4 regions of the Kitasatospora sp. NPDC001527 genome follow, and region 4 is predicted to be linked to each of the others. Evidence: riboswitches for the same ligand, from Rfam matches in the RefSeq annotation. Region 4 holds a riboswitch; each other region holds the start of a gene.
The links. A riboswitch is a leader RNA that binds a small molecule or an ion and turns the genes downstream of it on or off. The one in region 4 is predicted to bind cyclic di-AMP.

Region 1: another riboswitch for cyclic di-AMP. It lies ahead of ABT238_RS35750 (transglycosylase family protein); the one in region 4 lies ahead of ABT238_RS20015 (C40 family peptidase).
Region 2: another riboswitch for cyclic di-AMP. It lies ahead of ABT238_RS21540 (transglycosylase family protein); the one in region 4 lies ahead of ABT238_RS20015 (C40 family peptidase).
Region 3: another riboswitch for cyclic di-AMP. It lies ahead of ABT238_RS03650 (M23 family metallopeptidase); the one in region 4 lies ahead of ABT238_RS20015 (C40 family peptidase).

What each region holds. Positions count from the first base shown of each region.
Region 1 is NZ_JBEPAM010000069.1:16,387-23,986, forward strand. It holds gene ABT238_RS35745 (hypothetical protein) at 1-915, opposite strand, end outside; cyclic di-AMP (ydaO/yuaA leader) riboswitch at 1,302-1,462, shown strand; gene ABT238_RS35750 (transglycosylase family protein) at 1,449-2,741, shown strand; gene ABT238_RS35755 (hypothetical protein) at 2,890-3,090, shown strand; gene ABT238_RS35760 (LacI family DNA-binding transcriptional regulator) at 3,184-4,203, opposite strand; gene ABT238_RS35765 (glycoside hydrolase family 13 protein) at 4,229-5,935, opposite strand; gene ABT238_RS35770 (sugar ABC transporter permease) at 5,995-6,906, opposite strand; gene ABT238_RS35775 (carbohydrate ABC transporter permease) at 6,944-7,600, opposite strand, start outside.
Region 2 is NZ_JBEPAM010000023.1:100,838-108,437, forward strand. It holds partial or broken gene ABT238_RS21520 (phosphatase PAP2 family protein) at 1-194, opposite strand, end outside; gene ABT238_RS21525 (nucleoside triphosphate pyrophosphohydrolase) at 154-1,278, shown strand; gene ABT238_RS21530 (SDR family NAD(P)-dependent oxidoreductase) at 1,295-1,717, opposite strand; gene ABT238_RS21535 (cytochrome P450 family protein) at 1,938-3,239, shown strand; cyclic di-AMP (ydaO/yuaA leader) riboswitch at 3,471-3,619, shown strand; gene ABT238_RS21540 (transglycosylase family protein) at 3,625-4,572, shown strand; gene eno (phosphopyruvate hydratase) at 4,827-6,113, shown strand; gene ABT238_RS21550 (FtsB family cell division protein) at 6,263-6,763, shown strand; gene ABT238_RS21555 (DUF501 domain-containing protein) at 6,735-7,406, shown strand; gene ABT238_RS21560 (Ppx/GppA phosphatase family protein) at 7,403-7,600, shown strand, end outside.
Region 3 is NZ_JBEPAM010000003.1:22,471-30,070, forward strand. It holds gene ABT238_RS03630 (sensor domain-containing protein) at 1-389, opposite strand, end outside; gene ABT238_RS03635 (GNAT family N-acetyltransferase) at 515-1,102, opposite strand; gene ABT238_RS03640 (hypothetical protein) at 1,146-2,048, shown strand; gene ABT238_RS03645 (hypothetical protein) at 2,231-2,677, shown strand; gene ABT238_RS03650 (M23 family metallopeptidase) at 2,754-3,623, opposite strand; cyclic di-AMP (ydaO/yuaA leader) riboswitch at 3,636-3,804, opposite strand; gene ABT238_RS03655 (YiaA/YiaB family inner membrane protein) at 4,051-4,341, shown strand; gene ABT238_RS03660 (alpha/beta fold hydrolase) at 4,461-5,288, shown strand; gene ABT238_RS03665 (TetR/AcrR family transcriptional regulator) at 5,383-5,952, shown strand; tRNA gene ABT238_RS03670 (tRNA-Ile) at 6,041-6,114, opposite strand; gene ABT238_RS03675 (SpoIIE family protein phosphatase) at 6,309-7,600, shown strand, end outside.
Region 4 is NZ_JBEPAM010000020.1:75,533-83,132, forward strand. It holds gene ABT238_RS20005 (NYN domain-containing protein) at 1-639, shown strand, start outside; gene ABT238_RS20010 (C40 family peptidase) at 850-1,893, shown strand; cyclic di-AMP (ydaO/yuaA leader) riboswitch at 2,240-2,392, shown strand; gene ABT238_RS20015 (C40 family peptidase) at 2,403-3,590, shown strand; gene ABT238_RS20020 (C40 family peptidase) at 3,841-4,905, shown strand; gene ABT238_RS20025 (hypothetical protein) at 5,142-6,086, shown strand; gene ABT238_RS20030 (glycosyltransferase 87 family protein) at 6,115-7,554, opposite strand.

The DNA.
Region 1 (7,600 bases), on a different contig from region 4:
GGTGCCCTCGACCCGGACGCTGCGGGTCAGGTTGAGCACCTCGGCGCCGACGGTGACGCCCCCTCCGGCGGCGACCCGGGGGTGGGCGTACCGCAGCGGGGCATCCAGGGTGACGGTGGTTCCGCTGACGGACCGGATGGTGACGAGGTCGTAGCCGGCGGCGAAACCCTCCTGGTCGGGCGGGCCGGTCGGGGTGACGGCGAGTTCGTCGCCGGGCAGCCAGCCGGCCGGCGGGGAGGTGAGGTTGACGACCGTGTCGCCGGCCCCGAGCTCGCGGTCGGCGCGGACCCAGGCGGTCTTGGCGGCGCCGTCCAGCCGCAGGTAGCCGGCGCCGGTGACCCAGAGGCCGACGTCGGTGTCGACCACCTTCATGCCGTCGCCCTGGAACCGCTTCTCGTCGACGCCGGGGAAGCGCAGGGTGTGGACGTGGCCGCCGTCGGGGGCGAGGGCCAGGGCGCCGCGGACCTCGACGTTCCCGGCGGCGGCGAGGGTGACGGTGCGGTCGGCGGCGAAGGTGAGCGCGCCGCCCGGCTCGACCAGCAGGGAGCCGACCTCGGCGTCGGTGTCGAGCAGGACCCGGTCGGTGATCCGCACCGCGCTGCGCGGTCCCGGCGGGCTGCCGCCCCAGCCGGCCCGGTCGGACCAGCGGCGGCCGCCCTGGTCGACGGTGGGCGCGGGGGCGGGCTGCTCGGGGGCGCCGGTACCCGGGGGGCCGGTGCCGTCCGGCGGGGCGGCGCCGTGGCCGCCGTCGGAGCCCATCGGGCCGGCGGCCTCGGTCGGGGTGGTCCCGATGACCGCGGCCGGGGTGACCAACCGGGTCTCGCCGGTCAGCGAGCGGCGCAGGATCTCCTCGCCGCTGATCGCCGCGAAGGCGGTGCCGACGGCCAGCCAGCGCAGTAGTGCCCGGCGGGTCAAGTGAGTTCGGGACGGTTCGGTCGGGATGTCCGCTCTGCGGTGCTTTGCCCGGCGATGCGCTCCGCGTGGCCGGGCGGCCGGACGGGGGGTGTTCGGCTCCTCGTCGATGCCCATCGGTGCGTAGCCCTCTCTCCGGACGGCTGCGGCGGTGCCGGCGCGCCGCCGACGCTCTGAAGCATAGGCAGTTGCGTTGGCCACGACCGGCGTTGCGGAAAACCGGTCATTTCTGATCATGAAGGACAGCCGCTCAGCACGGATTTCGCAAACCGTGACGAGCGTCACACATGTTTGCGGTTTGAACGCGCCTCTGCTTAACGTGCTCCCCGTTCGTGGCCACACGGACCCAGCACGTCCGCGACGCCGAGTCCTGCCGTCGGGCGCGCTGGCAGCGCAATGCACCACGGCAGGAGCGGGGGAACCACAGGTAGTTCGCCCAGGACCGGTCCTCGGACCGGCCCCGGGCTAGGGGTGAAGCCGCGTCCACAGCGCGGCCGGGCAACTCCGGCCCGAATCCGACAGCTCACCTCGCAGGCGTGGGAGAGGACCACGTCTTCATGCTGCCCACCAACGGCACCCGACTGTCCGGCCGTACCCGTCGCGCGATCGCCGCCCTCGGCGTCGCGGGCATCGGCCTCACCGTCCCCGGCCTGACCGCCGGCACCGCCTCGGCCGCCTCCGTCGCCACCTGGGACAAGGTGGCCCAGTGCGAGAGCGGCGGCAACTGGAGCATCAACACCGGCAACGGCTTCTACGGTGGCCTCCAGTTCACCAACTCCACCTGGTCCGGGTTCGGCGGCACCGCGTACGCCGCGCGCGCCGACCTCGCCACCAAGGACCAGCAGATCGCGATCGCCGAGAAGGTCCTGGCCGTGCAGGGCCCCGGCGCCTGGCCGGTCTGCTCGGTCAAGGCCGGTCTGACCAAGGGCGGCACCCCGGCCGCGGTGGACACCTCCGCCGCCGCCAAGCCGGCCACCCAGGCCCCGGCCGCGCAGACCCCCGCCGCGCAGTCCCCCGCCGCGCAGGCCCCGGCCGCCAAGCCGGCGGGCAAGCCCGCCGCGCAGCCGCAGGCCGCCACCACCGCGCCCGGCACCGCCCCCGCCGCCGAGCAGCGCCAGAGCGACCGGCAGTGGCGTCAGCAGAGCGGCCAGCGGGCCTCCGAGGCCTACACCGTGGCCGCCGGCGACTGGCTGTCCACCATCGCCGACGAGCAGCACGTCCAGGGCGGCTGGCAGCGCCTGTACGAGCTCAACCGCGCCACCCTGACCGACGGCCCGCACGCCATCTACCCGGGCCAGCGGCTGAGCCTGGGCGACCGTGCCCAGGGCCAGGGCTTCGACTGGTTCAACCGCGCCCAGGGCGACACCCGGGCTCCGTCCGCGCAGACCCAGACCCAGACCCCGGCCACCAAGCCGGCGAACAAGCCCGCCGCGCAGGCCGAGACCCCGGCGCCGGCCCCGACGGCCACCGGCAGCATGGCCGCCGCCGTCGCCTTCGCCCAGTCGAAGGTCGGCCAGGCCTACGTCTACGGCGGCACCGGCAACGGCGGCTGGGACTGCTCCGGCCTGACCCAGGCCGCGCTGCGCGCCGCGGGCATCTCCGTCCCGCGCGTCGCCGCCGACCAGGCCGCCGCGTCCACCCACGTCTCGCTGGACGCCCTCAAGCCGGGCGACCTGCTGTTCTGGTCCAACAACGGCAAGGACTCCGGCGTCTACCACGTCGCGCTGTACATCGGCGACGGCAAGTACGTCGAGGCCGCCAACCCGAGCTCGGGCGTGCGGACGCAGACCGTCGCCAACTGGGCGCCGGACTTCGCCGGCCGGGTCTGATCCCGTCACGCCGCGGCCCCCGGGGAGAGTCCGGTCGCTCCTCCCCGGGGGCCGCGGCATGCCCGGACGCGGGCGCGCGAAGAGCGGCCATGGTCAAACCGGGGCCGCACCGGGCATGCTGCTGCCCTGCACCCGAGGAGGAGTCACCATGGCCCAGGTCACCGTCACGCTCGACGCCAACCTCGCGATCGACGCGATGATGCTGTCCGGCACCAGGAACCCGCAGGACGCCGTCGAACTGATCCTCCGCGACTACCTGGAGCGGGGCCGGCGCACCGAGACCCGCACCGGCGACGCCGCCGACGGCCACCGGGTCATCCAGGACCGCCCGGTCGCCCAGGAGGGCTGAGCGGCCGCAACGCCGAAGGGGCCCGGGAGCACATCCGCTCCCGGGCCCCTTCGGCACCCTGATCGGCGCACGGGCCGCTCAGTACACGGCTGCTCAGCGCGCGCGGGCGCCGGTCGAGCCGCGCATCACCAGCTCCGGCTGGAACATGAACTCCCCGCGCTGCGCGGCGTTGCCGCCGACCTCCTCCAGCAGCGCGTCCACCGCCGCGGTGGCCATCGCCTCCACCGGCTGGCGCACGGTGGTCAGCGGCGGCTCGGTGAAGGCGATCAGCGGCGAGTCGTCGAATCCGACCACCGAGATGTCCTGCGGCACCGCCAGGCCCCGCTGCCGGACCGCCCGTATCGCGCCGAGCGCCATCATGTCGCTGCCGCAGACGATCGCCGTGCAGCCCTTGTCGAGCAGCGCCCCGGCCGCCGCGTGCCCGCCCTCCACGCTGAACAGCGTGTGGTGGACGAGTGCCTCGGCCTCCTCCCGGCTGCGCCCGAGCACCTCCCGCATGGCCGCGGTGAAGCCCTCGATCTTGCGCAGCACCGGCACGTACCGCTGCTGGCCGACCGCCAGGCCGATCCGCTCGTGGCCGAGTTCGGCGAGGTGCTGGACGGCCATCCACATCGCGGCCCGGTCGTCCGGCGAGATGAACGGCGCGTCGATCCGCTCGCTGTAGCCGTTGATCAGCACGAACGGCACCCCGCGCCCGGCCAGCCGGGCGTAGCGGTCGTGGTCGGCGGTGGAGTCCGCGTGCAGGCCGGAGACGAAGACGATGCCCGCCACGCCCCGGTCGACCAGCATCTCCACCAGTTCGTCCTCGGTGGAGCCGCCCGGCGTCTGGGTGCAGAGCACCGGCGTGTAGCCGTGCCGGCTCAGCACCTGCTCGATCACCTGGGCCAGCGCCGGGAAGATCGGGTTGCTCAGCTCCGGCGTGATCAGCCCGATCAGGCCCGCGCTGCGCCGGCGCAGCCGGGTCGGCCGCTCGTAGCCGAGCACGTCCAGGGCCGCCAGCACGGTCTGCCGGGTGGCGGCCGAGACGTTGGCCTTGCCGTTGAGCACGCGGGAGACGGTGGCTTCGCTGACCCCCGCCTGCGCCGCGATGTCTGAGAGTCGCGCCGTAGTCACGATCCCAGAGCCTATTGCAACCACGTCAGACCTCCCACCAGTCGGTGCTGTCCGCGGCGAGCACCGCCTCGCCGTCCGCCACCACCGGGTCGGCGCCGGCGGAGGTGAGCAGCAGTCGGCCGGGGGCCGGTATCCGGACCGGGGCGCCGGTGGTGTTGACGGTGCAGACGAAGGAGCCGCGGCGGAACGCCAGGGTGCCCTCGGGGCCCTCCAGCCACTGGACGTCCGTGCCGGCGCCGAGGTCGGGCCGCGCCTTGCGGACGGCCAGCGCCGAGCGGTACAGCTCCAGGGTGGAGGTCGGATCGCCGGTCTGCGCCTCGACGCTGAGGCCGGCCCACTCGGCGGGCTGCGGCAGCCAGGACGGTCCGCCGGCGCTCGGGCCGAAGCCGTAGGGGGCCTCGGTGCCGGACCACGGGATCGGGACGCGGCAGCCGTCGCGGTAGCCGTCCTGGCCGGCCTGACGGAAGAACGACGGGTCCTGGCGGACCTCGTCGGGCAGGTCGGTGACGTCCGGCAGGCCGAGTTCCTCGCCCTGGTAGACGTAGGCGGAGCCGGGCAGCGCGAGCATCAGCAGGGTGGCGGCGCGGGCCCGGCGCAGGCCGAGTTCGCGGTCGCCGGCGGTGCGGATCTGGGTGCCCAGGCCCGGCGGGTTGGCGAACCGGGTGGCGTGCCGGGTGACGTCGTGGTTGGAGAGCACCCAGGTGGTGGGGGCGTCGACCGGGCGCATCGAGTCGAGCGAGAGGTCGATCACCGCGCGCAGCTCGGCGGCGTCCCAGGAGGTGCCGAGGTACTGGAAGTTGAAGGCCTGGTGCAGCTCGTCGGGGCGCACGTAGTTGGCGGTGCGCTGGACGGTCGGGGTCCAGGCCTCGGCGACGCCGATCCGCTGCCCCGGGTACTCGTCGAGGATCCCGCGCCAGCTGCGGTAGATCTCGTGCACGCCGTCCTGGTCGAAGAAGGGCATGACGTCGTTGCCGAGCAGCTTGAGCTGGTCGGCGCCGCCGAGGTCGGGCAGGCCGGGGGCCTTGACCAGGCCGTGGGCGACGTCGATGCGGAAGCCGTCGACGCCCATGTCCAGCCAGAAGCGCAGGATGGAGCGGAACTCGTCGGCGACGGCCGGGTTCTCCCAGTTGAAGTCGGGCTGCTCCGGGGCGAACAGGTGCAGGTACCAGTCGCCGGGGGTGCCGTCCGGGTCCTCGGTGCGGGTCCAGGCCGGGCCGCCGAAGATGGACTCCCAGTCGTTGGGCGGCAGTTCGCCGTTCTCGCCCTTGCCGGGGCGGAAGTGGTAGCGCTCGCGCAGCGGGGAGCCGGGGCCCTCGCGCAGGGCGCGCTTGAACCACTCGTGCTGGTCGGAGGAGTGGTTGGGGACGAGGTCCACGATGATCCGCAGGCCCAGCTGGTGGGCGTCGCGGATCAGCGCGTCGGCGTCCAGCAGGGTGCCGAACACCGGGTCCACAGCGCGGTAGTCGGCGACGTCGTAGCCGGCGTCGGCCTGCGGGGAGGCGTAGAACGGCGAGAGCCAGACGGCGTCCACGCCGAGGTCGCGCAGGTAGGGCAGGCGGCTGCGGATGCCGGGCAGGTCGCCCATGCCGTCGCCGTTGGAGTCGGCGAAGCTGCGCGGGTACACCTGGTAGATGACCGCGTCCCGCCACCAGCCTCTGTCCGCGGCGGCACCGGCCTCGTGAGCGGTGGCGTCGGCGGCGGGCCGGGAGGTGTCGGCCAGGTTCTGGGTCATGGACGGTATCCCTTGGGAAGTGGGGGCGGAGCGGTCGGGACGTCGAGGGGTGACGTCGTTCAGGACTTCGAGGCGCCGGCGGTCAGGCCGGTCACCAGGTGGCGCTGCACCAGGTAGAAGAGGACCGAGGAGGGGATGGCGATCAGCACGGCGGTCGCGGCCATCAGGTTCCACTGGGCGTCGTGCTCGCTGACGAAGGTCTGCAGGCCGACGGCCAGGGTGTACTTGTCGGAGCTGAGCATGAAGGTGGAGGCGAAGGCGACCTCGGCCCAGGCGGTGAGGAAGGAGTAGAAGGCGGCGACCGCCAGGCCCGGGCGGGCGAGCGGCAGCACCAGGCGCCAGAAGGTGCCGAACGGGGTGAGCCCGTCGACCCGGCCGGCCTCGTCGATCTCCACCGGGATGGTGTCGAAGTAGCCCTTCAGCAGCCAGGCGCAGTACGGCACGGTGGTGGTCGAGTAGACCAGGATCAGGCCGAGGTAGCTGTCCAGCAGGTCGAGCTTGGACAGGATCGTGTACATCGGCACGATCAGCACGGCGATCGGGAACATCTGGGTGACCAGCAGCGACCACATGAGCGGCTTGTGGCCGGGGAAGCGCATCCGGGAGACGGCGTAGCCGGTGGAGGCGGCGATCAGCACGCCGAACACGGTGGTGACGCCGGAGACCAGGAAGGCGTTGCCGAACCACTTGAAGAAGTCGGTGTCGAACAGCACCGTCGAGTAGTTGGACAGCGTCAGCTTGCCGAGGATCTCGCCGGGGTGCAGGTAGTCGGTCTTGTCCGGGCCGAACGAGACGTAGAGGATCCACGCCACCGGGAAGAGCGCGATCAGGCTGGCCAGGGTCAGCGCGCCGTGCATCAGGGTCCTGGCGAGCGGGCCGGACTCGCCGCGGGGGCGGACCTTGGCCGGCCGGGCGGCGGGGGCCGCGGGCCGGGCGGTGAGGGGGGTGGGTCGGTCGGTGGTGGTGCTCATCGAAGTGCCTCCTTCGTGGTCGCTGGGTTCGCCGGGGTCAGCCGTTCGCCCGCTCGTTGCGGGCGAGCCAGCGGCGGTAGAAGGCGGTGAAGACGATCAGGATGGAGAGCAGGATGACGCCGTAGGCGGCGGACTGCGCGTAGTCCCGGGGCTGCTGGCCGAAGCCGAGCCGGTAGGCCCAGGTGACCAGCAGCTGGGCGTCGGGGGCGCCGTTGCCGAACAGCAGGAAGATGACGGCGAACTGGTTGAACGTCCAGATGATGCCGAGCAGCACGACGGTCGAGGAGACGGTGCGCAGGCCGGGCAGGGTGACGTGGCGGAAGCGCTGCCAGGCGGTGGCGCCGTCCATCTCGGCGGCCTCGTACAGCTCGGCGGGGATCGACTGGAGGCCGCCGAGCAGCGAGATCATCATGAACGGCACGCCGACCCAGGTGTTGACCAGGACGGCGGCGGCCTTCTGCGCGGTCGGGTCGTCCAGCCAGCCCGGCTCGGGCAGGTGCAGGGCGGAGAGCAGGCCGTTGACGGCGCCGCCGTCGGCGAGCATCAGGCGCCAGGAGAAGACGGTGACGAAGGTCGGCACGGCCCACGGCAGGATCAGCAGCATGCGGTAGACGGCGCGGCCGCGCAGCTTCTGGTTGAGCAGCAGGGCGAGGCCCAGGCCGATGGTGTAGTGCAGGCCGACGCACAGGGCGGT
Region 2 (7,600 bases), on a different contig from region 4:
CCATGACGATCGTCAGGGTTGACGCCCACGCCAAGCCATGCGGACTCCTCCGCCCGGCCCCCGTCCGCACCCCCGCGCCCACCCGGGCCCGCGGCTGGTGCGAGCCGGACGACCCGGGGGCGGGGGTGCGGGCCGGACGGGTAGGTTCGGGGTGTGACGACGAATCCTCCGGGCGCGAAGCTGATCCTGCTCATCACCACCCACCGGGTGGCCCCCGGCCTGCTGTCGTGGCCCGCCTGGGAGGCGCTGCGGTCCGCCGGACGGGTGCTCGCCGCCGACCCGGCGCACCCGCAGCTGCCCGCCCTGACGCAGGCCGGCGTCGACGTCCGGATCGTGGCCCCCGGCTCCGCCCCCGCGCTGGCCCGGCTGCTCACCGAGGCCCCGGCCGACCGCCCGGCCGACCTCCCGGCCGCCCGGCCCGCCGAGGCCGACCGCCCCGCCGCCACCACCCGACCCGCCACCACCCGACCCGCCACCGCCCACCCGGCCGCCGGTCCGACCGTCTGGCTGGGCAGCCCGGACGGCGACCCCGGGCTGACCGACGCGCTGGCCCGCCTCGCCGTCGAGCACGCCGGCGAGGTGCCGGAGATCGAGGTGCTGCCCGGCTCCTACGACCTGCCGGGCGCGCGGCTGCTGGACCTGGTCTCCGTGATGGACCGGCTCCGCTCGCCGGGCGGCTGCCCCTGGGACGCCGAGCAGACCCACGCCAGCCTGGTGAAGTACCTGGTCGAGGAGGCCTACGAGCTGGTCGAGGCGATCGAGGAGGGGGACCGCGACATGCTCCGCGAGGAGCTGGGCGACGTCCTGCTGCAGGTCTTCTTCCACTCCCGGATCGCCGAGGAGCACCCCACCGGCGCCTTCTCGATCGACGATGTGGCGGGCGACATCGTCGACAAGCTGATGTACCGCCACCCGCACGTGTTCGGCGACGCCGAGGCGGGCGGCGCCGACGAGGTGGAGGCCAGCTGGGAGGCGCTCAAGGCCGCCGAGAAGTCGGAGCGCGAGTCGGTGCTGGACGGCGTGCCGGCCGGGCTGCCCTCGCTCGCGTACGCGGCGAAGCTGGTGTCGCGGGTGCGCCGGGCCGGCTTCACGGGCGTGCCGGACGCGCCGTACGAGCTGCCCGGAGAGCTCACGGCCGAGTCGGCGGGCCGGCTGCTGCTCGCGGTGGCGCAGCGCGCGCACGACGCCGGGGTGGACGTGGACGCCGCGCTGCGGGCCGCGGCGCGCGGCTACCGGGACGAGGTGCGCGCCGCCGAGGGCCTGGAGCCCGCGCCGTAGCGGGCCGGCCGGGGCCTCAGGCGGCGGCGTCCTCCAGCGGACGGCGCCGCGCCGGGACGACGACCTCGCCGATCGCCTCGCCGACCAGGGCGACGAGCTCGGCGAGCCGTTCCAGGTCGAGGTGGTCGGGCAGGTCGGAGAGCGAGACGATCCGCTCGCCGCCCGGCCCGGCCACGCAGAACAGGTCGATCGGGCCGAGGTGCTTCTCGGTGGTGTCGACCAGCGCGGCGACGTCGCTGGGGCGGCGGACGTCCCCGCAGACGCCGACGACCGGGCAGCCCGGTCGGTCGAGCTCGGTGGCGAGGTCCTCGGCGATCCCGACCCGCTGGTCGGCGATCAGCACGCCGGCGGCCCCCGCGGCGGTGAGCCGGCGGGCGAGGTCAGCCCCCGACCCGCCGTCGAGTACGGCGATCACGACGACCGAACCGGTGTCCCGCATGGCCCTGCTCCTCCCTGTGGGCGGCTCCGCACCGGCGCCCACGGACATCTTGCGGAGGATCGTAGGCACGTCCTGACCCTCCGCAACAGGAATTACCCCTCAGGTGACCAGGCTCACGCCTGCCGTGCACGACGGGCTTCGGACGCGGCCCCGACGGCCGCCCCGACGGCCGCGCGCACGCCGTGCGGTGGCCCGGACACGCCCGGGATACCGTCGACCCATGCCAGCTCAGCCCGACCCCGCCCGCCCGCCCCTGTTCACCTGGGAGTTCGCCGCCGATCCGTACCCCGCGTACGCGTGGCTGCGCGAGCACGAGCCGGTGCACCGGACCACCCTGCCGAGCGGGGTGGAGGCGTGGCTGGTCACCCGGTACGCGGACGCCCGGCAGGCGCTCGCGGACAGCCGGCTCTCCAAGAACCCGGTGCACCACAGCGAGCAGGCCCACCGCACCGGCCGGGTCGGCATCCCGGGCGAGCGCCAGGCCGACCTCATGACGCACCTGCTGAACATCGACCCGCCGGACCACACCCGGCTGCGCCGGCTGGTGTCCAAGGCGTTCACGCCGCGCCGGGTGGCGGCGTTCGAGCCGCGGGTGCAGCAGCTGACCGACCGGCTGATCGACGGCTTCGCGGCCCGCGGGTCCGCCGACCTCATCCACGAGTTCGCGTTCCCGCTCCCCATCTACGCGATCTGCGACCTGCTCGGGGTGCCCGCCGAGGACCAGGACGACTTCCGGGACTGGGCCGGGATGATGCTGCGACACACCAAACCGGGCCACGGCAGCGGTCAGCGCGGCGGCGTGGGGCGCGCGGTGAAGCGGATGCGGGCCTACCTGGCGGAGCTGATCCACCGCAAGCGGGCGGACCTCGGCGACGACCTGATCTCGGGGCTGATCCGGGCCAGCGACCACGGCGAGCACCTGACCGAGAACGAGGCCGCGGCGATGGCCTTCATCCTGCTGTTCGCCGGCTTCGAGACGACGGTCAACCTGATCGGCAACGGCGTGTACGCGCTGCTGCGCAACCCGGGGCAGCGCGCCCTGCTCCAGGAGTCGGTCGGCCGCGGCGAGAGCGCGCTGCTGGAGACCGGGATCGAGGAACTGCTGCGCTACGACGGGCCGGTGGAGCTGGCCACCTGGCGGTTCGCGGCCAGTCCGCTGACCATCGGCGGGGTGGAGATCCCGGTCGGCGACCCGGTGCTGGTGGTGCTCGCGGCGGCGGACCGGGACCCGGCGCGGTTCGCCGACGAGAACACCCTGGACCTGGCCCGGACGGACAACCCGCACCTGGGGTTCGGGCACGGCATCCACTACTGCATCGGCGCGCCGCTGGCGCGGCTGGAGGGGCGGGCCGCGCTGGCCACCCTGCTGACCCGGCTGCCGGACCTTCGGCTCGCCGCCGACCCCGGGGACCTGCGCTGGCGCGGTGGTCTGATCATGCGTGGACTTCGTGAACTTCCGGTGGAATTCACGCCGGAGAAAAGGCCTGACCTGGCCGTTCCCGGCGGCGCCTGCGAGGCCTGACGGACACCCACGACACGCTGACGGATGCTCTCCGAACCGTGTTTCACAGGGGTCTGAACCCGCATCAATCCGGACATACCGCTTCGGTTGGTAGGCAATCCATCACGTGACGTGATGTTCGTGTGATATCGACGATATGAGCTTGTGATTGCTCTGAAGATCTGTCTACTCTCCGTGGAGCCCGCCGCTGCGGGCCCCGTCCGCGGAACGCCGAGTCCTGCCCGCCGCGTCACGGGAAACCGACCAGAACCCTGGGCAGGGGCGGGGGAACCAGGTTTCGTGCCGTCTCCCACGGCTAGGGGTGAAGCCGCCTCCGCGCGGCCGGGCCACCTCCCGGTCCGAACCCGACAGCTCACCTCGCAGGCGTGCGGAGAGGGACCTCGTCATGCTGTTCGTTGGAACCGGTCGTCACCGTCGCCGTACCCAGGCCGAGAAGGCCATCGCCGTCGCCGGTGTCGCCGGCGTCGGGCTGGCCATGCCCATCCTGAGCGCCACCGGCGCCTCCGCCGCCCCGGTCTCCACCTGGGACGCGGTCGCCCAGTGCGAGAGCGGCGGCAACTGGAGCATCAACACCGGCAACGGCTTCTACGGCGGCCTCCAGTTCACCCCCAGCACCTGGAAGGCGTACGGCGGCGCCGCCTACGCGCCGCAGGCCAACCAGGCCTCGAAGGCGCAGCAGATAGCGGTCGCCGAGAAGGTCCTCGCCTCGCAGGGCCCGGGCGCCTGGCCGGTCTGCTCCAAGAAGGCCGGCCTGAGCAAGGGCGGCGCCCCGGCGGCGGTCGACACCTCGACGGACGCCAAGCCGGCCGCCCCGAAGCCGCAGGCCCAGCCGCAGCAGCAGACCCCGAAGGCCGCCGCCCCGAAGCCGGCCGCCGCTCCGCAGGCCCAGCCGCAGCAGCAGGCCGCCAAGCCGCAGGCCCGGCAGTACGCGCCGCAGAGCGCCCAGCAGCAGCCCAAGCAGCAGACGCCGCAGCCCAAGCAGCAGGCCCCGCAGGTCCAGCAGCAGGCTCCGCAGTCCCCGGCCTTCTCCGGCAAGGCCGGCTGGGACGCCGACGCCAAGGTGTACTGGTACCAGAGCAACGGCGCCTGGTACTGGACCAGCCACCAGAGCGTCTACCAGCAGTACGCCGGCCAGGCCGCCCAGAGCGCCCCCGCCGCCCCGCAGCAGTCGGCCGGCCAGGGCTACACCGTCCGCTCCGGCGACACCCTCGCCGGGATCGCCGCCGGCCAGGGCGTCTCCGGCGGCTGGCACGCCCTGTACGACGGCAACCGCGGCACCATCGGCGCCGACCCGAACCTGATCGTCCCCGGCCAGGTCCTGACCCTCGGCTGACACCCGTTCGACCGGCGAGGTCCGGCCGAGCGGACGGAGGGGGCCGATTGGGCCCCCTTCGTCCGCATCCGGACCTCTCCGGCCGGGCAACCAGGTGAACTACCGGTGGGTAGCCGGGCCACACGCTGAGACGGAGCCGAGGTCGACGTGGCCCGGACAGCCCGTGCGGTTAGGCTCTGGTCGTAACGACTCCGCAATCGTCCGGCCGACTGCACCCACCGTCAGCCGAACCTGCTTCCGCTAGGAGATGCCTCGTGCCGTCCATCGATGTCGTCGTAGCCCGTGAGATTCTCGACTCGCGCGGCAACCCCACGGTCGAGGTCGAGGTCGGCCTCGACGACGGCAGCACCGGCCGTGCCGCCGTCCCGTCGGGTGCCTCCACCGGTGCCTTCGAGGCGCTGGAGCTCCGCGACGGCGACAAGAACCGCTACTTCGGCAAGGGCGTGGAGAAGGCCGTCCTGGCCGTCATCGAGCAGATCGGCCCGGAGCTGGTCGGCTACGACGCCACCGAGCAGCGCCTGATCGACCAGGCCATGCTCGACCTGGACGCCACCCCGGACAAGTCCTCGCTCGGCGCCAACGCCATCCTGGGCGTCTCGCTGGCCGTCGCGCACGCCGCCTCCGAGGCCAGCGACCTGCCGCTGTTCCGCTACCTGGGCGGCCCGAACGCGCACGTCCTGCCGGTCCCGATGATGAACATCCTCAACGGCGGCTCGCACGCGGACTCCAACGTCGACATCCAGGAGTTCATGATCGCCCCGATCGGCGCGGAGTCCTTCTCCGAGGCCGTCCGCTGGGGCGTCGAGGTCTACCACACCCTCAAGGGCGTGCTGAAGGAGCGCGGTCTGTCGACCGGCCTGGGCGACGAGGGCGGCTTCGCCCCGAACCTGGACTCCAACCGCGAGGCCCTGGACCTCATCGTCGAGGCCATCCAGAAGGCCGGCTACGTGCCGGGCAAGGACGTCGCGCTCGCCCTGGACGTCGCCTCCTCCGAGTTCTACGAGGACGGCGCCTACCAGTTCGAGGGCAAGGCGCTCACCTCCGCCGAGCTCATCGAGTACTACGCCGGCCTGGTCGCCGCCTACCCGCTGGTCTCCATCGAGGACCCGCTGGACGAGTCGGACTGGGACGGCTGGAAGGCCATGACCGAGAAGCTGGGCGACAAGGTCCAGCTGGTCGGCGACGACCTGTTCGTCACCAACCCGGCCCGCCTGGCCCGCGGCATCGAGACCGGCACCGCCAACGCGCTGCTGGTGAAGGTCAACCAGATCGGCTCGCTGACCGAGACCCTGGACGCCGTCGAGCTGGCCCAGCGCAACGGCTACCGCTGCATGATGTCGCACCGCTCCGGCGAGACCGAGGACGTCACCATCGCCGACCTGGCCGTCGCCACCAACTGCGGCCAGATCAAGACCGGCGCCCCGGCCCGCTCCGAGCGGGTCGCCAAGTACAACCAGCTGCTGCGCATCGAGGAGATCCTCGACGACGCCGCCGAGTACGCCGGCCGCGGCGCCTTCCCGCGGTTCAAGCACGAGGGCTGAGCCCGCCCGGCGGCGCCCGGCCGGTATCGCCGGACGCCCGGTAGCGCACGCCTGACCGGTGCCCCGCCGTTCACCCCGTAGGGTGGACGGCGGGGCACCGTCGCGACCAGGAGGGGACACCGCAGATGGCAGGCTGGAGGATCCCGGGCTTGGCCGCCCGGCCTCGGTTCACGAGCCGGGCGACCGTCCTCGTGCTGGTGCTCTGCTCACTGGTGGCGATCCTGGCCTACCCGACGCGGCAGTTCGTCTCGCAGCGCTCGGAGATCTCGGCGCAGCGCGCCCGGGCCGAGCACGCCCGGCAGGAGGTCGAGCAGCTGCGCCGGGAGAAGGCCCGCTGGCAGGACCCGGAGTACGTCAAGGCGCAGGCCCGCACCCGGCTGCACTACGCGATGCCGGGGGAGACCCCGTACATCGCGGTCGACCCGGCGGCCCAGGACGCGGCGAAGTCCGCGCTGGGCGCGCCGCCGCCCGCGCAGGGCCCGGCGGCCGGTCCGGCGAAGGCTGCCCGGCCCTGGTACGCCAGCGTCTGGGACTCCGTGGACGCCGCTGCCGCCGCCGCACCGGTGGCCCCCGCCGCCCCGGGGCAGTCCGCCCCTCCCTCACCACCCGCCCCCGCCCCCGCTGGAGACAGCTCCTCCCATGACCACTGAGAACCACCCCACCGTCTCCGACGAGGACGTCGCGGCGATCGCCGCACAGCTCGGCCGGGTCCCGCGCGGCCTGCGCGGCGTGGCCCACCGCTGCCCGTGCGGCAACCCGGACGTCGTGGAGACGGCCCCCCGGCTGCCGGACGGCACGCCGTTCCCGACGCTGTACTACCTGACCTGCCCCAAGGCCGCCTCGCTGATCGGCACCCTGGAGGCGGACGGCGTGATGAAGGAGCAGACCGCCCGGCTCGCCGAGGACCCGGAGCTGGCCGCGGCGTACCAGAAGGCGCACGAGGACTACATCGCCCGCCGGGACGCCATCGAGGTACTGGAGGGCTTCCCGAGCGCCGGCGGCATGCCGGACCGGGTCAAGTGCCTGCACGTCCTGGTCGGCCACTCGCTGGCGGCCGGCGAGGGCGTCAACCCGCTCGGCGACGAGGCGATCGGCATGCTGGAGGACTGGTGGGCCAAGGGCCCGTGCGTCTCCGCCGCCGAGGTCACGGCCGCCGGCGAGCGGGTGGCCCGCAACCGGGCCAAGGAGCAGGACCACGCGGCCGTGATCGCGGCCAAGGAGCAGAAGACCGCCGAGCGCGCCGCCAAGCGGGCCGCGCAGGAGTCGGACGAGGCGGGGGAGGACGGGGCGTGAGCACGACCCGGGTGGCCGCGATCGACTGCGGCACCAATTCGATCCGGCTGCTGGTCGCCGACCTCGACCCGGAGACCGGGGCGATCACCGACCTCGACCGGCGGATGATCATCAACCGGCTGGGCCAGGGCGTGGACCGCACCGGCCGGCTGCACCCGGACGCGCTGGAGCGCACCTTCGCCGCCTGCCGCGAG
Region 3 (7,600 bases), on a different contig from region 4:
GCGCCCGGCCGCACCGCGCGCACCGGCGCCGGGGCGGGCACGTCCAGGGCGAGCATGCCGCGCACCCGGGCGCGCTCCAGCCCGCCGAAGCCGCGCGCGGCGGAGGTCAGCGCCGCCAGCACCGGCAGGCCGAGCACGGTGACGAAGGTGCCGAGGCCGAGGCAGAACAGCGCGACGGCGACGGTGAAGCCGGCGACCGCCACCGGCAGTCCGGTCAGCGCGTAGCCGACCTCGCGGTAGAAGTACCCGGTGAACGGGGCCCGCCAGGCGTACGGCGGCTCCTCGATGCGGCGGGCGACGGCGTGGCGCTCGCCGCCCTCGCCGCCCTCGCGGCCGTCGTACGCGTCGTACTCGTCGTACTCGTCGCGCTGCATGGTGTGGGTGCTCATGGCCGGATCTCGGTCCCTCGGGTCGGTCGCGGTTCGGGCTCGTGGGGTCTGTCCTGCTGACTCCGCCAGCCTCTCAGGGCGCGCGCCGCCCGGACATCCTGCTCCCCGGCGAACCGGGGGTGGGGTTATCCCCCCGCGACGGCGCTCCCGCCGGCCGGGACGTCCTCGGCCAGGAGCGCGTACTGGTAGGCGTCGCGCCAGCCGTCGTGGCGCCGGTAGTCGTGCCGGACCCGGCCCTCCAGCCGGAAGCCGGCCCGGGTCAGCACCCGGACCGAGGCGGCGTTGTCGACGTCCACCCGGGCTTCCAGCCGGTGCAGGCCGAGCGGGCCGAAGGCGAGGTCGCGCAGCAGGGCGACGACCTCGCCCGCGTAGCCGAGGCCCCAGACGTCGGGGCGCAGGGCGTAGCCGAGGTGGGCGGCGTGGTGGGGGACGAGGCCGAGCGCGGCGTTGCCGATCGGGACGGCGCGGGCCGGGTCGTCGGCGTCGGCGAGCCGGGTGACGGCCAGCCGGTAGACCTCGCGGTTCTCCTTCTGCGCCTCCTCCACGAACTGGGCGACCTGGTCGGCGCAGGACTCGTGGTCGCGCGGGGCGAAGGGGAGGTAGCGGGTGGCCCGCGGATCGCCGAACACCGCGTGCAGCGCGTCGACGTCCTCGGGGGTGTGGTGGAACTCGCGGATGGCCAGCCGGGGGCCGGTGAGTCGGACGGGGACCATGGCTCCCGACCCTACCGCCGACCAGCGGTTACGGTTCGTGGTTATGGAAGACGAAGACCTGCGGCTCGCCCCGCGCACCAAGGCCGCCGAACTGCTCGCCTGGGCGGAGGCGCAGGGCCGCGAGCCGGTCGCCGGCGCCCCGCTGCGGGCGGTGCTGGCGCTGCTGGAGCTGGGCGGCGGCAGGATGCGCGACGGCTGGCCCGAACTGACCTCCGCCGCGGTGGAGCACCTGCTGTACGAGCAGCTCCACCTGTACGTCCAGCCGGAGCCGGGGCAGGACCCGCTGGCGTACGGCGCGGCGGTGCGGCTGCTGGTCGACCACCAGCGGGCGGCGAAGCGGCTGAACGCCAAGCGGCAGGAGCGGCTGCACGCCGAGGCCGAGTGGCAGGGCGAGGTGGCGGCCGGGCTGCTGCGCCGGGCGGACCTGGTGACCTGGCCCCGGCTGTACACGCTGCTGCTGCGCGCGGCCGGGGTGGACACCGGCGAGGAGGCGGCGGTGCGGGCCTGGCTGGAGGGGTTCCGGGAGCTGTCGCAGGAGGAGCGGTCGGCGGCCTTCACGGCGCTGGAGGCGGACGGCGTGCTGGACCCGGTGGACGACGGGGGCTGGGGTGCCGGGACCCGGCCGCTGGCGGTGGGGATGGCCACCGACGGCGCGCGCCGGCTGCTGGAGCAGGGGCTGATGCGGCGCAGCTACCGGAACCTGGCGGAGCTGACGGCGCTGGGCCGGCCGATGCCGGACGAGCTGGCCGGGGACTTCACGGCGTTCGAGGAGGCCGCGGTCCGGGTGGCGCTGGAGCTGGCCGGCGCGTGGACGGTGCCGGGGCTGCCTCGGCTGCTGGTGGAGGAGTTCCCGGAGCTGGCGCCGGAGCCGGGCCAGGAGGAGATCGACGCCTACCTGGCGGGCCTGGAACCGGCGGAGGGGTTCGAGGAGGACGGGGCGGAATAGCGCCGGTCCGGCGGGACCGTGGATTCGAGCCACCGGGCGGTCGATTCCGGCACTCCTCAAGGGATTCGGGGCCGGCCGCGATTGATGGATCGCACGCGGTGGAATCGCTTGGCCATGTGAAGCGTGACATATCACATGCGCTCCACGGTTCCCTTTGCCCGTTCTCGAAGGAGAGAATTCTGATGAATCGTTTCTCCGCCATCCTGGCGGCCGCCACCGCGCTGTCCTCGCTCGGTGTCGCGGGCGCCGCCCAGGCCACCGCGCAGACCACGGGCACGACGGCGACCACCGCGGCCGCCGCGACGAGCACCTGCGCCAACGGCTTCGCCGGTGTCCTCCAGAACCGCGTCTGCGTCACGGTCGACGGCGCCGGCGTGACGGCCGGCGGCTACACGACGCCGACCCCCGGCTGGACGGCGCAGGACGCCTCGTACAGCCTGACCCTCGGCGTCGTCGGCGGCGCGTCGCTCGGCACCGACAGCGGGACCGGCATACTCCCGCCCGGCGGGCGCGGGTTCGGCTACCTCGCGGCCACCGCGCCGTGCGGCTCCACCGTGACGGCCACCCTCGTGACCACCACGTGGGGCTACGGGGCGACCGCGACCGTCACCGCGCCCGTCACCTGCTGATCCCCCCTTGGAAGAACTCCGCCCCGCCGGACGCGATCCGGCGGGGCGGAGCCCTCACAGTGTCCGACGGGAGGCGTCAGGGGGTGACGCCGTGCTGCTCGAACCAGCTCTCCGGGTCGACGGGGGCGCCGCCGCCGGGGCGGACCTCGACGTGCAGGTGGGCGCCGGTGACGTTGCCGGTGGCGCCGACCTTGCCGATCTGCTGGCCGGGGACGACCTTGCCGGAGCCCTTGATGATCGAGGAGAGGTGGCAGTACCAGATCTCGGTGCCGTCGGGCAGGGTCTCGACGATCCGGTAGCCGTAGGCGCCGGCCCAGCCGGCCGAGGTGATGGTGCCCTGGCCGACCGCGTAGACGGGTTCGCCCTGGTCGGCGGCGAAGTCGAGGCCGGTGTGCAGGTGGGCCCAGTAGCGGGCGCTCTGCCCGTAGTGGGCGGAGAGCCGGTAGTCCTTCACCGGCAGCTTGATGGCGGCGAGCTTGGCCTTCTCGGCCTCCTCGGCGGCGCGCCTGGCCTGCTCCTGCTGGGCGATCTGGGCGGCCCGCTTGGCCTCGGCCTCCTGGGCGGCCTGGACGCGGGCGTTCTCCTCGGCCGCGGTGCGCTGGCTGTCGGCCTGCAGCTGGATGCGGGCGGCGAGGGCGAGGCCGGGGTCGGCGGAGAGCGCGACCGGCTGTTCGTCGGGCGCCTCGACCGCCGGCGCGGCGGCCGGGGTGGCGGAGGCGAAGCCGGTGGCGCCCAGGGTGGCGGCGACGGCGGTGACGCCGAGCAGCGGGGCGGTGCCGCGGGTCTGGCGGGGCATCCGGTGCCGGCTGGTCGGGTCGGCCGGCGGGGCGGTCTCGTCGGCGGGGCCGCCGAACGGGCCGTGCCCGGTGTACGGGCCCGGGTGGTCGAGCAGCCGGGTGCCGGTGGAGGAGCCGGACGGATGTGCCGGGGTGTGCGTCGACGCCACGGAGGCGCGCTCCTTTCCTTCCTTCGCGCCTACCGGGTTAGCTGACGGGTTCGGAGCAGGAAGGTCTCCTACGGCTGGGCCTGGACGGGGCCTGACCCGGCCGATTCACCCCAAGGAACGTGGTTCCCCGGCTCCCTGGCCTGCCCGGAGGCCGGCCGGCGGGATTAGGCGACGGCGCACGGTGCCGTCTGGGTACGGCGTTGCGGACCGCGCTGCGTTATCAAACGTTAATCCGAGAGCCCCCCGATTCCAAGCCATCCGTTGGTGACGGCGGGATACGGATCGGGCACCACGCTGCCCGGTGGGCGATTTGGGACGTTTGATGACAACTGACACTACCGAACGTGTCGGGACGTCAACGAACGGCCCCTCACTTGAGTACGCCTACTCATGTGCGGGCGGGCGCGGCGCGGCCATCCTGGCGCCCATGAGCACACCGATGCAGTCCCGCACCACGGCCGCGTACTACATCCAGGCCGTGCTGTCCTTCACCCTCTCCGCCGCCGCCCTCGGCATCGGGATCGCCTTCCTCCCGGTGGAGCCCTGGACCCGGGCGTTCCTCGCCCTCGGCCTGCTCTACACGATCACCTCCACGTTCACCCTGTCCAAGGTGGTCCGGGACCGGCAGGAGACCACCGAGCTGGTGACCCGGGTCGACCAGGCGCGGCTGGACAAGCTGCTGACCGAGCACGACCCGTTCAAGGTCGAGGGCGTCTGAGCCGCCCCGCGGGCGGGCCGGTCGTGCCGGACGCGCCGATAGCTTGACGGCTAAGGCTATTAGCCTTAGCTTTATGGCTATCGGCGCTCCGCCGACGGTCCCGCCCCAGGAGGCTCCCCATGAACGGCACCACCGCTCCCGTCACCCGCCACCTCGACCTGCCCGGCGGCCGGATCGCCTTCGACGACACCGGGCGCGGCGAGGGCGCCCCGGTCGTCCTGCTCCCCGGGATGCTCGACAGTCGGGCCGCGTACCGGCACCTGCGCCCGCTGCTGGCCGCCGCCGGCCGCCGGGTGATCACCATGGACCTGCGCGGCTTCGGCGAGTCCTCGATCCTCTGGGACGACTACTCCCCCGCCGCGATCGCCGGTGACGTCCTCGCCCTGCTGGACCACCTGGGCATCGAGCGGGCCGTGCTGGCGGGCAGTTCCTACACCGGCGCCAGCGTCGTCAGGGCCGCCGGGGACGCCCCCGAGCGGGTCGCCGGGATCGTCCTGATCGACGCCTTCGTCGAGAACGTGCCGGCGGGCGCCCTGCAGCGCCTGGCGGTCGGCGCGATGGGCGCGCTGCTGGTGCGCTCGCCCGCGTTCTGGGGCCTCTACCACCGCAGGATGGCCTACCCGGGCCCCAAGCCGGCCGACCACGAGGAGTACGTGGCCGCGCTGGTCGCCGCGATGCGCACCCCCGGCCGCAGGACCGCCACCCGCGGCTACGTGCGCGGCGACTCGGCGCCCACCGGCTGGACCGCCGCCGTGCGCTGCCCGGCGCTGGTCGTGATGGGCTCGAAGGATCCCGACTTCGGGAAGCCGGAGCTGGTCGCCGACCGGCAGGCCGCCGCGCTGAACGCGCGCAAGGTGATGATCGAGGGGGCGGGACACTACCCGATGGCCGACCACCCGCGGGCCACGGCCGACGCCCTGCTGTCCTTCCTCGCCGGCCTGGCCTGAGCGCCGCCGCCCCCGCCCCGCGCCCGTCCCGCCGTCCCGACCCGCCCGATCCCGTCCCGCACCGCACCGCACCGCACCCAGCCAGGAGAACCGCATGCCCCGAGTCGGACTGACCCCCGAGCAGGTCGTCGGCCACGCCCTCGCCCTCATCGACGAGCAGGGCCCCGAGGCCCTCACCCTGGCCGCCGTGGCCGCCCGCGCCGGGGTCGCCACCCCCTCGCTGTACAAGCACGTCAGCGGCGGCCTGGCCGAGCTGCGCCGGCTGGTGGCCGTCCGGGTGACCGAGGAGCTGGCCGACCGGCTCGCCGAGGCGGCGCTCGGCCGCAGCGGGGACGCCGCGGTCGCCGCCGTCCTGCGGGCGTACCACGCGTACGCCACCGAGCGCCCGCACCGCTACGCGGCCCTGCCGCAGGCGCCGCAGCCGGACCAGGACCTGACCGAGGCGGCCGGCCGGCTGGTCGGGGTGATCGTCGCGGTGCTGCGCGGGTACGGACTGGAGGGGTCCGAGGCGATCCACGCCGCCCGCACCTTCCGCTCGCTGGCCCACGGCTTCGCCGCGCTGTCGACCGGCGGCGCCTTCCAGCTCGCCGAGGACCTCGGGCGGACCCAGGACCGCATGATCACCGTGCTGACCGCCGGCCTGCGCGACTGGCCGCGCCCCTGAGCGGCGGCCCGGGGAGGCCCGGTAACCGCGGGGAGCGGGGAACGCCGAAGGGCCCGGAGCGGGATGCTCCGGGCCCTTCGGTGTGGTGTGGGGCTAACAGGACTTGAACCTGTGGCCTCTTCCTTATCAGGGAAGCGCTCTAACCGTCTGAGCTATAGCCCCGTACCGTCCGGCCCGCCTGGCGGCGGACGTCGTACGGAGAAGGGTACCGGACCCGGCGGGGGTCTCCGCACACCGGGCGTCCCCGGAAACTCGGGCGCCCCGGGACCCGCCGTTCTCCCCACGCCTCACCCGCTTAAGAAATAAGGTATTAAGAATTAACTGCCCCATAAGGAACCGGAGAGGCCGGCCGTCCCGTGGACCCGCGCAGCAGCCCCACCGCGCGCAGTGCCATGCGCTGCGTCCGCTTATTGCTCGGCTGCACCAGCGCCGCCGAACTGCTCGGCACCGTGCTCGCCGAGGGCCCGGGCTGGATCACCGGCGAGGGCTCGGCCCTCTATCTGCTGGACGGCGCCGGAATGCTCCGGCTCTCCGCCTCGCACGGCCTGCCCGACTGGGCGCACGAGCGCTACAGCGTGGTCGACCCGGCCAGTGAGCTGCCCGCCGCGATGGCCCTGAAGCTGCGCCGCCCCTATCTGCTGAGCCCCGAACGCACCAGCGTCGACTACCCGAACCGGAACGCCGGGATGGGCACCGGGATGGTCGCCGTCATCACCCTGCCGATGGTGGTCGACGAGCAGCCGATCGGCGTGCTCGCCCTCGCGCTCGCCCACCGGGGCGCCGTCCCGCAGCGCGACCTGGACGTGCTGGAGACCCTGGCGGACGCCTGCGCGCACCGGCTGGCCTACCTGCTGGAGCACGCCGGAGCGCTCACGGCGCCGCGCACCGGGGGCGCCGCGCCGCACGGGGTGCGCCCCGGGCCCCGCGCCGACGGCGACCCGGCCGCCGGCACGGCCCACCCGCTGCTCTCGCTCGCCGTCCGCGCCGCCGGGCACGGCGCCTTCGAGCGCGACCTGGTCACCGGCGAGACCCACTGGGACGCCCAGGCGCTGCGGCTGGTCGGCCGCCCCGCGCCACCGGACGGCGGGCCCGCCCCCGCGCCCGACCTCGACCTGGTCGTCCACCCCGAGGACCTGCCGGACGTCCAGGCCGCGCTCGCCGAGGCGCTCTCCACCGGCGGCCCGTACCGGATCCGCTACCGGGTGCCGCACCGGGGCGGCGGGGTGACCCGGATCGAGGAGACCGGCGAGGTCATGCTGGACGTGCACCGCCGCCCGGTACGGATCTCCGGGCTGATCGCCGACCTCGACCACGGCCGCTCCCCCGAGGAGCGCCCGCCCGCCGGCCGCTGGGGCGGACGCCGCGCGCGCACCGGGGCCGCCGGGAGGAACGCCGGGGCGAACGCCGACGGGGCGGCGGCCGGGGCGTCCGCCGCCGGGGCCCGGTCGGCGCTGCTGCTGGCGCTCACCCGGGCGCTGTCCCGGGCGGTCACCGTCCGGGACGTCACCACGGCCGTGACCGACGTCGCCCGGCCCGCCTTCGGGGCGGCCGGCATCGTGCTGGACCTGGTCGACGAGGGCCGGCTGCTGCCCGTCGCGCACACCGTCTACGGCGGCCCCCGGCGCACCGAGCTGACCCGGCTGGCCGA
Region 4 (7,600 bases):
CTGGAGAACGCCGCCGAGCAGGGCCGCCGCTCGGCCCGCGAGGGGCGCAGCGTCGAGGACATGCGGCTGCGGCTGCTGCTGGACACCGTGCTGCAGTCGGCGCAGGGGCTGCAGCGGGAGCTGGCGCTGCCGGTGTCCCAGATCCGCCCGGCGGACCTGGTGGAGGCCGTGGTGCCGGGCTCGGCCTCGCCGCACGACGTGGCGCGCCGGGGCCTGGCCGAGGACGATCCGGCGCTGCTGGACCAGCTGCTGGCGATCCCGCAGGTCCATCTGGTGGTGGACGGCTACAACGTGACCAAGACCGGCTATCCGACGCTGCCGCTGGAGCAGCAGCGGATCCGGCTGCTGGGCGGGCTGGCGATGCTGGCGCAGCGCACCCAGGCGGAAGTCACCTGTGTGTTCGACGGTCAGGACCTGGACGTACCGGTGATCATGGCGCCTCCGCGCGGCGTGCGGGTGCGGTTCAGCCGGACCGGGGAGACGGCGGACGAGCTGATCCGCCGGCTGGTCCGGGCCGAGCCGCAGGGGCGCCCGGTGGTGGTGGTCTCCACCGACCGGGAGGTCGCGGAGGGCGTGCGGAAGGCCGGCGCGCGCCCCGTCGCGTCGGTGCTGCTGCTCAACCGGCTGGCCCGCCCGTAACCCTTCCGGGGTGTGAGCCGGTCGGTATGACGGCTGGTCAGCGGCCCGATTGCGATGTTGTGCGAATTCGGTGAAGTCAGAGGGGCGGTTCGCGTTCACGCGAACGGGGGAGTGGCGCGAAACGTGGATCTTCACTAGGGTCTGGCGTCAAACCTATTTTCCGGATTCTCACCCGTTCGGGTGAGGCCATTGGAAGAAGGAGCCGGTCCCTTGGCCTCCCACCGCCGTCCCAAGCAGCCGAGCCGCGCGCGGGTCTCCGTGCTCACCGCTGCCGCTGCGACCGCGGTCGCTCTCTCCGCGCAGGTCGCCGCCCACGCCGCGCCCAGCCCGTCGCCGAAGAAGGACGACGTCAAGGCGCAGATCGACCAGTTGCAGGAGGAGGCCGAGCAGGCCACCGAGAAGTACAACGGCGCCAAGGAGCGGGCCGACCAGCTGCGCAAGCAGGCGGACCAGCTCCAGGACCAGGTGGCCCGCGGCCAGGACCAGATGACCCAGCTGCAGGCCGGTCTGGCCGAGGTGGCGGGCGAGCAGTACCGCACCGGCGGCATCGACCCGTCCGTCCAGCTGATGCTCACCTCCGACCCGTCCGGCTACCTGGACAAGGCCTCCAGCGTGCAGCAGGCCAGCTCCAGCCAGGCCGAGGCGCTCAAGGGCCTGCAGGAGCAGCAGCGCCGGCTCGACCAGCAGAAGGCCGAGGCGGCCGCCGTGCTGGCCTCGCTGGACAGCACCACCAGGGACCTCAACCAGACCAAGGCCGAGGTCAACAAGAAGCTCCGGGAGGCCCAGGAGCTGCTGAACTCGCTCAGCGCCGCGGACCGCGCGGCCCTGAAGGCGGCGCAGCAGCAGGCCGACCGCGCCTCCCGCGGTTCCGAGCGCACCGACCTGGGCAGCCTGCCGCAGGCGAGCGGCAAGGCGGGCTCCGCGGTCGCCCTCGCGATGAGCAAGCAGGGCTCGCCCTACGGCTGGGGCGACGTCGGCCCGAGCACCTTCGACTGCTCCGGTCTGATGGTCTGGGCGTACGGCAAGGCCGGCGTCTCGCTGCCGCGCACCTCGCAGGCGCAGGGCAACTACGGCACCCGGGTGCCGTCCCTGTCCGAGGCCCAGCCGGGCGACCTGGTCATCTACCGGGACGACCGCAGCCACGTCGGCATGTACATCGGCAACGGCATGGTGGTCCACGCGCCGCGCACCGGTGACGTGGTGAAGGTGATGAAGGCCGACGCCATGAAGATCAACACGATCCGCCGGGTCTGACGGGTCGCCACGACACGCCCGAGGGGCCCGCTGGGGCCCCTGTGATCAGCGCCACCTCCGGTCGGAGGTGGCGTCGGCGTTTCGAGCGCGCTTTCGACCATCTGACGGACAATGATCAGCCCGCCGTGGGGGTGTGATCACATTCGGTCATATTCACAAGGGAACTTGGGCATTCTTCCGGCTTTTTTCTGACAAGGATTTGAACGGATCACGGATCTGTTACTAGGGTCGTGCCTCGAACCACGCACAGTCGATCACCCAGCCTGGGTGGCGGCGGGGTTCGCCGCCGAGTTCGCGAAGCAGCGGGACGGGGCTTCGGGTAGCCCGTCCGAACGAGGGCCCCGCAGTCCGGGGTCCGCTGTGGAACGGAGCCGGGGAACCACGTTCCTCCGGGGTGAATCGGCGCCAGGCCGGCCGCGCGAGCGGCGGGTGAGGCGTCGTAGGGCACGCTTCCGCCCGAACCCGTCAGCTCACCCGGTAGGCGGATGAGGAAGAAGGAGTCCGCCTTCGTGGCGTCCCATCGTCGTCCCAAGCCCGCCGGCCGCGCCCGTGTCTCGATCCTGACCGGTGTCGCCGCCGCTGCCGTTGCCCTGTCCGCGCAGTCCGGCGCCCACGCCGACCCTGCGCCGACCAAGGACCAGGTCAAGGAGCAGGTCGACCAGCTCAACGAGCAGGCCGAGGTCGCCACCGAGAAGTACAACGGGGCCCAGGCCAAGCAGCAGGAGCTGCAGAAGCAGGTCGCCGAGCTGCAGGACAAGGTGGCCCGTCAGCAGGCCGTGGTGATCGAGGCGCAGGGCGGCCTCGCCGAGATCGCCGGTGAGCAGTACCGCACCGGCGGCATATCGCAGACCGTCCAGCTGATGCTCTCCGCCAGCCCGGACAACTTCCTCAACCAGGCCGACGCCCTGAACCAGGCCGGTTCGACCCAGTCCGGCGCGCTGAAGGAGCTCCAGGAGCAGCAGCGCAGGCTCGACCAGGACCGCACCGAGACCCAGACCAAGCTCGCCGAGCTGGAGTCCACCACCCAGCAGCTGAAGACCTCCAAGGAGGAGGTCCAGGGCAAGCTGCAGAAGGCCCAGGACCTGCTCAACACGCTCACCGAGCAGGAGCGCCAGGCCATCCGCGCCGCCGAGGAGAAGGCCGCCGCCGAGGCCAAGGCGAAGGCGGACGCCGCCAAGGCCGAGGCCGCCAAGGCCGCCAAGGAGAAGGCCGACGCCGAGCGCGCCTCCCGCGACACCAACCGCAGCAACCTGAGCGCGCAGTCCGCGCCCTCCTCGGCCCCGGCCTCGGCCCCGGCCGCCGCGGCGTCCAAGCCGGCCGCGCCGGCCGCGCCGGCCGCCAACAGCTCGCGCGGTGCCGCCGCGATCGCGGCCGCCGAGAGCAAGCTCGGCGCCCCGTACGTCTACGGCGCCACCGGCCCCAACTCCTTCGACTGCTCGGGCCTCACCGGCTGGGCGTACGCCCAGGCGGGTGTGTCGCTGCCGCGCACCTCGCAGGCGCAGGCCACCGCCGGCACCCAGATCGGTTCGGACATCTCCAAGGCCCAGCCCGGCGACCTGGTGATCTTCTACGGCGACCGCCACCACGTGGGCATCTACGTGGGCGGTGGCCAGGTCATCCACGCCCCGAAGCCGGGCGCGTCGGTCCGCTACGAGTCGGCGTCCAACATGCCGGTCAACACCATCGTGCGCCTCTGACCGACGGTCGGAACGCCCCGTCAGGCCCGGTCTCCCCCGAGGGAGGCCGGGCCTGCGGCTTTTCCCGGCCCCGCCGGGACGCTCGGTCCGCGAACCGATCTGATGTCCGATCAGTGTCCGAATATTCGGGTTCGGAGGGGTTTGGAATCGGTTGCCCTGACTCGCTAACGTCTGCCACCGGACGCCCGCTTCGACAGCCGCCCGCTCCGGTGCGGCGGCGGGCCGGGCCCAGGATCGGAGCCGACGTCGCATGGCCGTGCACCGCCGTTCCCCGCTGTCAGGTGCGCACGCGTTCGCCCGGGCGCTGGTGCTCACCGCGGCGGCGACCACCGCGCTGGGTGTGGCGGCCGCAGGCAGCGCCCGGGCCGCGCCCGGCTCGCCGGACGCCCCGGCCGACCGCAAGGACGTCAAGGCGCAGGTGGAGCAGCTCTACGACGAGGCCGAGCAGGCCTCCGAGCGGTTCAACGCCGCCCAGGAGGCCCAGCAGAGGCTCCAGCGCGAGACCGGCACGCTGCAGCAGCAGGTCGCCCTCGCCCAGGACGAGCTGAACCGGCTGCGCGGCGACCTCGCCACCGTGGCCGGCGCCGAGTACCGCGGCGGCGGGATGGCGCAGACCGTCCAGCTGATGCTCTCCACCGACCCCGAGGGCTACCTCACCCGGGCCCGCACCCTGGACCAGGCCGCCGTGCGGCAGAACGAGACCCTGCACGAGCTGCTGGGCCGTCAGCGGGTGCTCGACCAGCGCCGGGCCGAGACCACCGCCAAGCTCGCCGAGCTGGAGGAGATCCGCAGGGCGCTGGCCGAGAGCAAGCAGGAGGTCCAGCAGCGGCTCGCCAAGGCGCAGCGGCTGCTCAACAGCCTCGGCGCCGCCGAGCGCGCCCGGCTCGCCGCCCAGGACGCCCGGGAGGCGGAGCAGCGCGCCACCCGCGGCACCGACCGGCTGGACCTCGGCAGCACCCCGCCGGCCTCCGAACGCGGCGCCGCCGCGCTGGCCGCCGCGGTGCGGATGATCGGCTCGCCCTACGTGTACGGATCCACCGGGCCCAAGGCGTTCGACTGCTCCGGTCTGATGTACTGGAGCTGGCGGCAGGCGGGAGTGACCCTGCCGCGCACCTCGCAGGCCCAGGCGCGCGCCGGGCAGCGGGTCGGCCTCTCCGAAGCGCGGCCGGGGGACCTGGTGATCTTCTACCGGGACATGCACCACGTCGGGATGTACGCCGGCGGCGGGGTGATCGTGCACGCCCCCTACCCGGGTGCCAAGGTCCGCTACGAGAGCGTCACCGCGATGCCGGTCTCGGGGGTGATCCGGCTCTGAGCCGCCCGGACACCGCCGCCGGCCGCGGGCCGTCCCGGCGCACCGCCCTGCTGCTCGCGGCCGGCGGACTGGCCCAGCTGTCGCTGCCCGGGGCCGCCCCGGCGCGGCCCGCCGCCGCGGCCTCGGACGAGCACGCCGGCGTCCTGGCGCTGCTCGACGAGCGGGCCCGGGCGCTGACCGCCGGGCCGCCCGCGCTGCCGCTGCGGGCCGGCTACCGGAACCTGCTGCTCGGCCCGGTGGACGCGGCCGGGCGGTGCGCCGCCACCGCCGAGCTGACCGTCGTGGTGAGCGGGTACGACCGGCAGCCGGTCGTCCACCCGCGCCGGCTGGCGCTGGCCCGCTCCGCCGCCGGCTGGCGGGTCGAACGCGAGGAGGGCGCGGGCGGACCGCCGCCGCTGTGGGACCTCGGCACCGTCCGGGCCGGCGCCGGAGCGCGCTGCCTGGTGCTCGGGGTGGACGCCGGGGCCGGCGGGGGCGCCCCCGCCGGACTCGCCGCCGTCGGCGACCGGGCGGTGTCCGCCGTCGAGGCCCTCTGGGGCACCGCCTGGGCCGGCCGGCTGCTGCTGGAACTGCCCGCCACCGGGGAACAGTTCACCCGGCTGCTGGCGGACGAGCGGCCCGGCTGGTCCGGGATGGCCGCTGTCACCGTGGCGGCGCCCGGCGCGCCGCTGAACGCCCCGGCCGACCGGATTCTGGTCAACCCGGAGACCTACGCGGGCCTGAGCGACTTCGGCCGGCAGGTGGTGGTCACCCACGAGGCGGTGCACGTGGCGACCCGGGCGGACACCCGCGCCTGGACGCCGCTCTGGCTCTCCGAGGGCGCCGCCGACTGGACCGGCTACCGCGACTCGGGCCGCGCCGCCCACCGGATCGCCCCGGAGCTGGCCCGGGACGTCGCCGACGGGCGGCTGCCCACGGCACTGCCCGAGGACGCCGCCTTCACCGCCGCCGGGGAGGGGCTCGCCCAGGTCTACGAGCAGGCCTGGCTGGCCTGCGACCTGATCGCCCGCCGGTACGGGCCGCAGCGGCTGGTGGACCTCTACCGGGCGGTCGGCGCGGCGGCCCCGGGCGCGGACCGCCAGGCCTGGCTGGACGGACTGCTGCGGGAGCGGCTCGGCCTCGGCCTGGCCGAGTTCACCCGCCTCTGGCTGGCCGAGGTCCGGGCGCTGGCCGCCCGCTAGGAGGGGCTGCGCGCCTCCCGGCGCGGGGTCAGGGCCGGGCGCCCTGGCGCCGGTCGCCGGGTGCGCCGCGCGGCCGGTCGATGCCGTCCAGCAGGTCCTGCTCGTACGCGATGCCCGGGCGCACCGAGAACGCGGCCGCCGGCACCGGCTCCGGGCGGGGCAGCACCACGGTCTCCGCGAGCCGCTCGGTGCGCCGGGTGGAGCGCCAGAGCCGGACGCAGGACAGCCCGGTCGCGGTCAGCAGCAGCAGGTTGCGCAGGGTCAGCACGGCGATCGCGCCCGGCTTGCTGGCGACCACGTCGCCGAAGACCAGCGGGAACTCCACCAGGGTCAGCGGGGTCGCGGCCAGGATCAGCAGCGCCACCGGCCGCTGGCTGCTGCCGCGCACCGTCAGGCAGACCGCCGAGACGCCGACCAGCCAGACCAGGTACTGCGGGCTGATCACCCGGCTGGTCACGGTGAAGATCAGCAGCGCGGCGAGCGCCGCGTCGTACATGGTGGCGGCGTTGCGGCGCCGGGCGGTGAACCGCCACAGCAGCAGCCAGCCGAAGCCGAGCACGGTGCCGGCCAGCATCACCTTGCTGACCAGCTCGACCCACGGCCCGAGCATCTCCACCGAGCCGTAGTTCATCATCACCTTGCCGTCCCAGGCCCCGGCGATCCGGGCGAAGTGGATCGGCAGCGCGCCGACCGACTCCACCTCGATGCCGCGGTCCTTCTGGAACGTCAGGAACTCGAACGCGCCGTTCATCCCGGCCGCCAGCAGGAAGGCGATCGCCGCGGTCGCGGCCGCCGCGGCGGTCCACGAACGGCGGGTGCGCCGACCGGACGGGGTGCCGATCAGGCCGAGCAGCGGCCAGATCTTGACGATGCCGCCGAGGCCCAGCAGCAGGCCGCCGATCGCCGGGCGGCGGATCAGCGCCAGCAGGCCGGCCACCGCGATCGCGGTGACGATCACGTCGTAGCGGTTGTAGATCATCGGACCGAGCAGCGGGACGCCGGCCACCCAGACCCAGGCACCGGTCAGCGCCCGGCCCCTGCGCAGCCCGGTGCGGACCAGCAGGGCCATCGCGACCGCGTCGGCGATCCCGCAGATCACCCAGAACGACACCAGGTACGACCAGGGCAGCAGGCCCGGGAGCATGATCACCAGGGCGGCGCCGGGCGGGTACTGCCAGGTGACGTCGTCCAGCGGGAAGGTGCCGGTCTGCAGCACGCCGTACCAGCCGTGGTAGATCAGCCAGACGTCGGCGGTGATGTCCCCGCCGGGCATCCGCAGCACGCCGGTCACCAGCAGCAGCAGGAGCGTCCGGGTGGCCACCCAGGTCCCGCCCAGCGCCAGGAGGGCGCCCGAGCGGCCGGAGGGGCGCGTGGTGCTCGGCGCCGGCTCGCGGCGGACGGCGAGCGCCGTGCCGGAGCCCTCGGCGCCGCTGGATGTACCGGACTCGGTGGCCGGGGCCAACTCCACTGCGCTCCCTCGTTCGTCTCGGACGTCCCGCCGGCGGCGCCGCGCG